4 regions of the Lysinibacillus sp. 1 U-2021 genome follow, and region 4 is predicted to be linked to each of the others. Evidence: riboswitches for the same ligand, from Rfam matches in the RefSeq annotation. Region 4 holds a riboswitch; each other region holds the start of a gene.
What was found. A riboswitch is a leader RNA that binds a small molecule or an ion and turns the genes downstream of it on or off. The one in region 4 is predicted to bind thiamine pyrophosphate.
Positions count from the first base shown of each region.

Region 1: linked by a shared signal. The riboswitch ahead of thiC (phosphomethylpyrimidine synthase ThiC) and the one ahead of QH639_RS01185 (ABC transporter substrate-binding protein) in region 4 are both predicted to bind thiamine pyrophosphate.
Region 2: linked by a shared signal. The riboswitch ahead of thiW (energy coupling factor transporter S component ThiW) and the one ahead of QH639_RS01185 (ABC transporter substrate-binding protein) in region 4 are both predicted to bind thiamine pyrophosphate.
Region 3: linked by a shared signal. The riboswitch ahead of thiT (energy-coupled thiamine transporter ThiT) and the one ahead of QH639_RS01185 (ABC transporter substrate-binding protein) in region 4 are both predicted to bind thiamine pyrophosphate.

Region 1 covers NZ_CP123966.1:1,352,802-1,355,006, forward strand. The annotation lists gene QH639_RS07065 (AEC family transporter) at 1-595, shown strand, start outside; TPP riboswitch at 656-770, shown strand; gene thiC (phosphomethylpyrimidine synthase ThiC) at 910-2,205, shown strand, end outside.
Region 2 covers NZ_CP123966.1:1,584,865-1,587,069, forward strand. The annotation lists gene QH639_RS08130 (VWA domain-containing protein) at 1-427, shown strand, start outside; gene thiW (energy coupling factor transporter S component ThiW) at 616-1,116, opposite strand; TPP riboswitch at 1,211-1,318, opposite strand; gene QH639_RS08140 (MFS transporter) at 1,385-2,205, opposite strand, start outside.
Region 3 covers NZ_CP123966.1:3,986,929-3,989,133, reverse strand. The annotation lists gene QH639_RS21175 (AAA family ATPase) at 1-338, shown strand, start outside; gene QH639_RS21170 (hypothetical protein) at 379-501, opposite strand; gene QH639_RS21165 (magnetosome magnetite crystal formation protein family) at 557-880, opposite strand; TPP riboswitch at 1,006-1,113, shown strand; gene thiT (energy-coupled thiamine transporter ThiT) at 1,248-1,808, shown strand; gene map (type I methionyl aminopeptidase) at 1,971-2,205, shown strand, end outside.
Region 4 covers NZ_CP123966.1:226,111-228,315, reverse strand. The annotation lists gene parC (DNA topoisomerase IV subunit A) at 1-656, shown strand, start outside; TPP riboswitch at 765-875, shown strand; gene QH639_RS01185 (ABC transporter substrate-binding protein) at 1,028-2,023, shown strand; gene QH639_RS01180 (thiamine-binding protein) at 2,025-2,205, shown strand, end outside.

The DNA.
Region 1 (2,205 bases), 1.1 Mb from region 4:
TCCAGTGGCTCAAATGATATTTGCCACGCAACCTATTGGGGTAGCCATTCAGGTCATGCTCGTAATCTTTCAAAATATGACTACGTATACATATGGTTTATACAATTTAATTTCTTCTACAAAGTCAGGTATGATAATCATTAAGGATTTTTTAAAAATGCCTATTATTCATGCGCTGATTATAGGTGCAGCTATGAATTATTTTGATATTGGTATTCCACAGTTTATCAAAATACCAGTAGAACATGTGGCAGATGGATTTATTGCTGTGGCCTTAATTACATTAGGCGCGCAATTATCACAACTAGAGATGAAATCAATGTTTAATAAAACCGTCTTTATCAGCTGTTTTACGCGATTAATTATTGGACCTTCTGTTGCATTAGCCATTATTTATATATTGGGATTAGATGGAGTCGTCGCACAATCACTGTTTATAGCTAGTGCCTTTCCAACATCTCGTAATAGTTCTAGTCTAGCATTGGAATATGATGTAGAATCAGCAACAGCCGCGCAAGCTGTTTTATTTTCAACCATTGTAAGCTGTATAACTGTAACCATTGTGATCTATTTTGCGGAAATATTATTTACCTAGTAAGATAAAAAATAACTTCCATCTCTTAGTATTATCTGCTACACTAGCATCAAACTAAATAGTATTAACTAGGGGAGTCTGATGAGTCAGGCTGAGAGGGAAACGCTACGAAGTTTCTTGACCCTTTGGACCTGATCTGGCTCATACCAGCGTGGGAAAGTTAAGAAGCTATTGCAGAGTATGCAATCAATAGACCTTTACATTCGTGGCCGGATCCAAATAATTATTTTGGATTCGGCCTTTATTTTTTGGATTGTTGGGTGAGCTAGATTCGGTCCTTGTATCAAAATATATTTAAGGGAGAGAAGTAGCTCATGTCAGCAATAAGTGAAAAGAATATTACCATTATGTCTAGCTTTGAAGGAAGCAAAAAAGTATATGTGGAAGGATCACGCCCAGATATTCTAGTACCTATGCGAGAAATTGCATTAAGTCCGACAACAGGCAGCTTTGGAAATGAAGAAAATGCTCCTATTCGAGTATATGATACAAGTGGGCCCTATACAGATCCAGCCTACCAAGTAGATATTACGAAAGGTTTACCTGCCTTACGAAATGCATGGATTCAAGAGCGAGGGGATGTAGAAGCATATGAGGGACGCTCCATTAAACCTGAGGATAATGGCTTTCGTCATGTTGATGACCCGCGTATTCAAGAAAATGTCTTTCCTGAGTTGGCGAGAAAGCCTTTGCGTGCTAAAAAAGGTAAAAATGTGACACAGCTTCACTATGCACGAAAGGGAATTATAACCCATGAAATGGAGTTTGTAGCGATTCGTGAAAATATGGATCCTGAATTTGTACGTTCAGAAATTGCAGCTGGGCGTGCTATAATGCCTTCTAATATTAATCACCCTGAGGCAGAGCCAATGATTATTGGGCGTAATTTTCATGTAAAGATCAATGCGAATATCGGGAATTCTGCTGTATCTTCTTCCATTGCAGAAGAAGTTGAGAAAATGACCTGGGCAACTCGATGGGGCGCAGATAATATTATGGATTTATCGACTGGTAAACATATTCATACAACGAGAGAATGGATTATTCGAAATGCTGCAGTACCAGTGGGAACAGTGCCAATTTATCAGGCTTTAGAAAAGGTAAATGGTGTAGCAGAGGATTTAACGTGGGAGGTTTATCGTGATACCCTCATCGAGCAAGCTGAGCAGGGTGTGGATTATTTCACTATTCATGCAGGTGTCCTTTTACGCTATGTACCGCTTACAGCAAATCGTGTAACAGGCATTGTATCACGAGGGGGCTCTATCATGGCTCAGTGGTGTTTATATCATCATCAAGAGAACTTCCTGTATACACACTTTGAGGAAATCTGTGAAATTATGAAAGCCTATGATGTTGCTTTTTCCTTAGGTGATGGTTTACGCCCAGGCTCAATTGCAGATGCCAATGATGAGGCACAATTTGCAGAGCTTGAAACACTAGGTGAGCTAACACAAATTGCTTGGCAGCATGATGTTCAGGTGATGGTTGAAGGACCAGGTCATGTACCAATGCATCTGATTAAAGAAAATATGGACAAGCAATTAGAGGCTTGTAAGGAAGCGCCCTTCTATACATTAGGACCACTCACAACAGATATTGCTCCAGGT
Region 2 (2,205 bases), 1.4 Mb from region 4:
TTCCGCATCCCAAGTTCGAGCTGTAGTACAAGCTGAACCTGGATTAATTTTCTTCCGTGTAGCAGATGAAAAGAAGGCCATTTATCAGGCAGGGCTAAGTGTTCCTTATAGTGCTGAATACGAACTACTCCCTGTAAATAACCAACTGATAGAAGAGTTAACTAAACGAACAGGAGGCACTGTTTTAAAGGAACCACAAGATGTTTTCCGTGACTTTACGACAAAAGGAGCAGATCGGCAAAATATTGCCACATGGCTACTCTTAGCAAGTATGCTTCTTTTCTTTATTGATATTACCATAAGACGCTTTGGTTGGAATTTCCTAACGAATGTGAAGAGAAAAGAGCCGCTGGTTGAGGAAAAAACTATACAAGCAGAAGATACAAATGTAGCACAGTTGTTAAAAGGCATGAAAAAACGATCTTAAATAGAGGAAGCAGTGCAAACTCGAATAGTTTTGCACTGCTTTTTTTATGTTGCTTGAAATAGAGAGTTATCCCCTTTGTAGAGAGGGGAAGATGATCTACAAAGTGGACTCTTTTTCTCATAAGGAGGAGAAAGGCGCTCCAAATTGGACTGCCCGCAGCTCAATGAATGCTCATAATCCAATACCTCTTAATAAAGAGAAGAATTAAATCTCTTTACGAGCTCTGTTTTACGCAAGCTACTCGCAACCATTACACCTAAAATAGCACCGATCGTACTTGATGTTAAAAAGGCTGGTAGGAAGAAGAATGCTGCTACAGATGTTCCCATGAATAATTTTGCATAAGGGACGGCAATAAGTGAAGCCAGAATGCCCGTTCCGATAACCTCTCCGATACCAGCTAACCACATTTTATTGCTATATTTATAGGCAAGAGCAGCACAGACCGCACCGATGATACTACCAGGGATAGCTAGTAGAGAGCCTGTTCCAGTAAGGATACGAATGATGGCAGTGACAAAGGCAACTATAACAGTTGGTACAGGCCCAAGTATAATGGCTCCTATCACATTAATCGCATGCTGAACGGGGTAAGCACGTGCGATGCCTGTTGGGATGGATACGAAAGTAGAGCCTGCAACAGCAACGGCTACTAATAAAGCCATGACTGTTAATTTACGAATTGACATAAAGTTCACTCCTTTTGGTAAAGTTCGTGAGGAAAAATAAAAAGGCCACCCCCTTTAAACAATAGGAAGCGGCCTTGCGTGTATATAGTGACAACAGCAAGTAGCGCCACTTCCCTCCGCTAGTGTGAACTAGATCAGGTTCAAAGGGTCCGTATATTACCATATACGTCTCAGCCTTTTAAAGACTCCCCTAGTGGTTAAAATCATTCAATTTTGTGAATCAACAATAATGTACCATACTGCTAAAAATAGTCAATGATTTTTCAGACTATTTTGTATCGGGATGCATTAAATGAGGTGCTTTTTTCACTGTCCAGATGAGCGCAAGGAAGAAACAGGCTAATAATATGATAGAACCGAAAATATATGGGCTATTCATATTCCAGTCAAATAATAAACCTGCCAAAGCGGGTCCAATCATATTTCCGAGGCTCATATAGGCATTATTCAAGCCCGCAGCAAATCCCTGCTCTTTCTCTGCAAGCTTTGAGATGAGTGTATTAACAGCTGGACGAATTAATGTCGTTGCTGTAGAGAAAATTGTTGCTACAACTAAAATAAGGGCAAAGCCAGAAACAAATAATATTAAGAAAATAGCAACGGATGCAATAAATAAATTTACTAGTACTACTTTCATTTCACCATAACGATTGAACAGTGGTGTAATAATAAACATTTGTACTACTACTCCAAAAGCACCACCAACAACTAATATAATCGCTATATCTACAGGTGTGTAATTAAACTTTTCTGTCACAAATAATGACAATGTCGTTTGGAAATTTGCAATTCCAAACGAGAACACCAGCATAATTATGAGCATAACAAAATAAGGCATATGTATGGAACGAGCCATTTGCTTCGCCAGATTGTCTTGCTTTTGTTTCTGTTGCGCAGTGTTTGGTTTGGTAGAAGGTAATAAAAAGTAAGATAAAATAGATGCTACAATGGCTGCAGCTCCAGCTGTGAAAAATGGGAAATGTAAGCTTACCTTTGCTAAAAAGCCACCAATACCAGGTCCAATCATAAAGCCAAGAGACATAGCGGCACCCAACATCCCCATACCTTTCCCACGTTCTTCATAGGTTG
Region 3 (2,205 bases), 1.2 Mb from region 4:
TTTATGATGCTTATACAGATCAATTACGAGATGTCAAAACTTTATCAGGTGGCGAAAAATTTAATGCTTCGTTGAGCCTTGCATTGGGGATGGCAGATGTGATTCAAAGCTACCAAGGTAATATTCATATTGAAACGATGTTTATTGATGAGGGCTTTGGCTCGCTCGATGAGGAATCACTAAATAAAGCAATCGATACATTAATTGATTTGCAGGATTCGGGTCGTATGATTGGCGTTATTTCGCATGTACCTGAATTGAAATCTGCAATGCCAGCAGTTTTACATGTAGAAAAAACATTGAATGGCCATAGTCAAACCCATTTTGAAGTGAAATAAAACGAAGGCGTATTTCCTCTAAAAGGAATACGCCTTCATTTTATTTTTTTCGAGTGGTGGTTGTAGGCGTTGTGCCCTTTTTTGCAGCCATTACTTTTTTTACGATAGGAATAACAATAGGTGCTAACTTAACGGCGGTTTTTACAACGTTTGATACTTTCATCCCAAAACAGCTCCTTTTACAATTACTACTACCTGTTTCACTTAAAAATAAAACATTAACGGATAACACGAACAGCCTGAATTATATTCCAAATCACAATACCTAGTGAGACGAGAGCATAGATGGCGAATGAAGCAAACCAAATAATCATCACCGTCTTGTTATTGGAGGTTGGATCTAAACTAAATGTAGAAAAAACAAAGACAATAAAGAATAGAATGCCAAAAACAAAAGGTATTAAATGAGAGACAAGTGCACGAATCGAATGGCTTTTTACATCACTGTCTTTTGTTACAAAATATACAATTAATGGAACGATAAAAGGGGCGAAGAAAATACTAAGATAACTAAAGGCAGCTAAAATTTTTTGATTCTCCATAGTTGTACCTCCTTTTTAAATATTTACGCATGAAAAACAGCAAAGTTTCAAAAAAATGATGTATGGAAGGTTGTAATCCTTTAATCCTTTGCGTACAATGAGAGTGTTCAAATAAATTCAGATGTAACGACCACAAGGGGAGCTGATGATGTCAGCTGAGACTGGGCACGTAATGCCTTGACTCTTCGAACCTGTAAGTTAACGCTTGCGTAGGGATGTGGATAGAAACCGACACTTGTACGATGTGAGGCTCTGTCCTGACATCGTTTTTTCGTCCTTAAAGGAAAAAAGGTGTCAGAAAGAGACATATCAGCGCTTTTCTATTCCTGCTCTTGTATCCTACATCGGAACAAAGGAGAGAATATGTATGGACAAAAAAAGACTATTAATGCTAGTGGAGATTGCGATTTTTGCAGCGATTGGTCTCGTACTGGATCAGGTTTCCTTTAAAGTATGGGCACAAGGCGGCTCAGTTAGTCTTGTTATGGTACCAATTATGTTAATAGCATTTCGCTGGGGCTTAATAGCTGGGCTAACAACTGGATTACTCGTAGGTGTAATGCAAACCATGTTTGGTGCTACGATTGTGCACTGGCTACAAGGATTCCTGGATTATGGAGTTGCTTTTACAGTTGTAGGATTAGCGGCGGTTGTACGTGGACCAGTGTTAGACGCTGCTAAACATATGAACAAAACAAAAATGGCACTTTATATAATCATAGGTACCGTTTTCGCAGGCCTCTTACGATACACAGCACATACAATTGCTGGTGCTGTATTTTTTGCCGAATATGCTGGTGACCAAAATGCATGGATCTATTCCATCATCTACAATGGTACATATATGCTACCAGCAACCATTTTAACGGCGGTCGTTGGTGTTCTTTTATTCACAGCCGCTCCACAATTAATGCAAAGAAAATTTTAATGCTAGTCCCTTCACATGAGTGGAGGGACTTTTTTGTCGTGAATAACTCTTTTAGCACTTTGCAAAGTAGGAAAGCATACAATATTTAAAGCGTTTATCGTTATACGCATAAAAAGTTATGTTATATTAAAGAATAGATATTAGATGAAAGGGACGTTATACATGATTGTAAAAACGCAAGAAGAGATTGAAGCTTTTAAAAAAATAGGACGCATTTGTGCTGAAATTCGCGAAGCAATGAAAGCTGCCACAAAACCAGGTGTTACAACACTTGAGCTTGATGAAATTGCTGGTCGCATGTTTGCAGAGGCAGGCGCTATTTCAGGACCAAAGGGAGAATATGATTTTCCAGGGTATACATGTATTAGCGTCAATGAAGAAGTAGCACATGGTATTC
Region 4 (2,205 bases):
TTTATGGCTTCGAAACCTTTGACCAGCCAAATACGTATGTCTTCACAGCCACAAAAGATGGCCAAATTAAGCGCTCACCACTCGCAGACTATGCGGTAACACGTTATTCAAAGCCAATTAAAACGATGAACGTCAAGGCTGGTGATGCGATGATCTATGCATCATTTGTAACAGATGACGTGGAGCTGATGCTCACAACGGATACAGCCTATGCGATTCGTTTCCCTATGGAGGAGTTACCAGTTACAGGTGTGAAAACAGGCGGTGTGAAAGGGATCACACTAAAAGATGGAGAAGCCTTAGTTGGAGTCAATGTGTTACAGCCTGATGTTACCAACTATGTAGTGATTGTGACACAGCGTGGGGCCGTGAAGAAAATGAATGTTGCTGAAGTTGAAGTAGCAAGTCGTGCAAAACGTGGACTAAAAGTATTAACAGAGTTAAAAGCAAACCCTCACCGAATTGTGGCAGTTGTTCAAGCAACAGACGAGGAGCAGGTTGTGATTGAAACTGAAAAAGGTGTTCAAGAGATGATTGACGTACAAGCATTGTCTCGTGCGGATCGACATTCCAATGGTTCATTTAAAGTGGATATTGCAACAGATGGAGCAATTTCTCATGTTGTAACAGCCAAAAAAGAACAGAAACCAAGCTAAAAGCATGCCCAGCCTCTTAGGAGCGCTGGGCTTTAAGCTCTATTCAAAAATAGCACCTTGTCATTTAAGTGAAACTATGGGTATAATAATCATCGAAAAGTTCATAGCGAAAGAATGTAGGGGGGCTAGTAATTGCTAGCTGAGATTGTGTCCGGTAGACGCTGACCCTTTGAACCTGATTTGGCTCGTACCAGCGTAGGGAACATCTAATCAAAAAGCAAAGTTTTGAAGATTGATTGCAATACGTCTGGGAGGAATCCTAGGCGTTTTTTATGTTTTCAAGCAACAGCTTGCCAACATTGTATACGCTTTCTTCTGGTGACAACATTCATGCATGAACACTTTCATATTACAAACTGGGAGGCTTTCGCATGAAAAAATGGTTTTTTATTTTATTGGCAGCACTATTGACATTAGTAGGCTGTAGTGACAAGGATGACAAGCAGGCTGCTGACAAGCTGAAAAAGGTGTCTGTGGTACTGGATTGGACGCCGAATACAAATCATACAGGACTATATGCTGCAAAAAAACTCGGTTATTTTGAGGAACAGGGCTTAGATGTTGATATTATTATGCCTGGCGAGGCGGGCGCAGATCAGCTTGTTGCTTCTGGAAAGGCGGATTTTGGCGTGAGCTATCAGGAAGGCATAACACAGGCACGAGTACAGGGTGTGCCGCTGGTCTCCATCGCAGCAATTATACAGCATAATACATCTGGCTTTGCTTCTATTGCTTCGAAGGGCATTACATCGCCAAAGGATTTTGAAGGTAAAACCTATGGTGGTTGGGGCGCGCCATTAGAGCAAGCCGTTTTACAATCACTCATGCAAAAAGAAAAGGCAGATATTAATAAGCTAGATATCGTCAATGCAGGGGATTTAGATTTCTTCACAATGATGGAAAAAGATATAGATTTTGCTTGGATTTATTATGCATGGACTGGTATTGAGGCTGAGCTGCGTGGGGAAAAGATTAATATGCTATATCTTACAGACTATAGTGATCAATTGGATTATTATACGCCGGTTTTAGCTACAAATGAAAAAATGATACAGGACAACCCCGATGTAGTCAAAGCCTTTGTGGCAGCTGCATCGAAGGGCTATGAATACGCAATTAAAAACCCAAGTGAAGCGGCTGATATTTTAATCGAAGCGGCTCCTGATTTAGATAAAGCGTTAGTGCATAAAAGTCAGGAATGGCTGGCTGATAAATATCAGGATGATGCCAAGCAATGGGGAGAGCAAAAGCTTTCTGTGTGGGAAAATTATGCGAAATGGATGTCAAGCAATCAAGTACTAGAGGGCGAATTTGATGCGAAAAAAGCCTTTACTAATGATTTCTTACCTAAAAAGGAGGCCAAATAAGATGGCAAATTCATTAATCAGTGTACAAATCATTCCGAAGACAGAGAAATATGAAGATGTTATACCATATGTCGATGCAGCAATTGCGGTGATCGATGCTTCTGGGGTGAAATATGAGGTACATCCATTGGAAACAACGCTGGAGGGTGAGCTTTCAACATTGCTCCAAATCATTGAAAAAA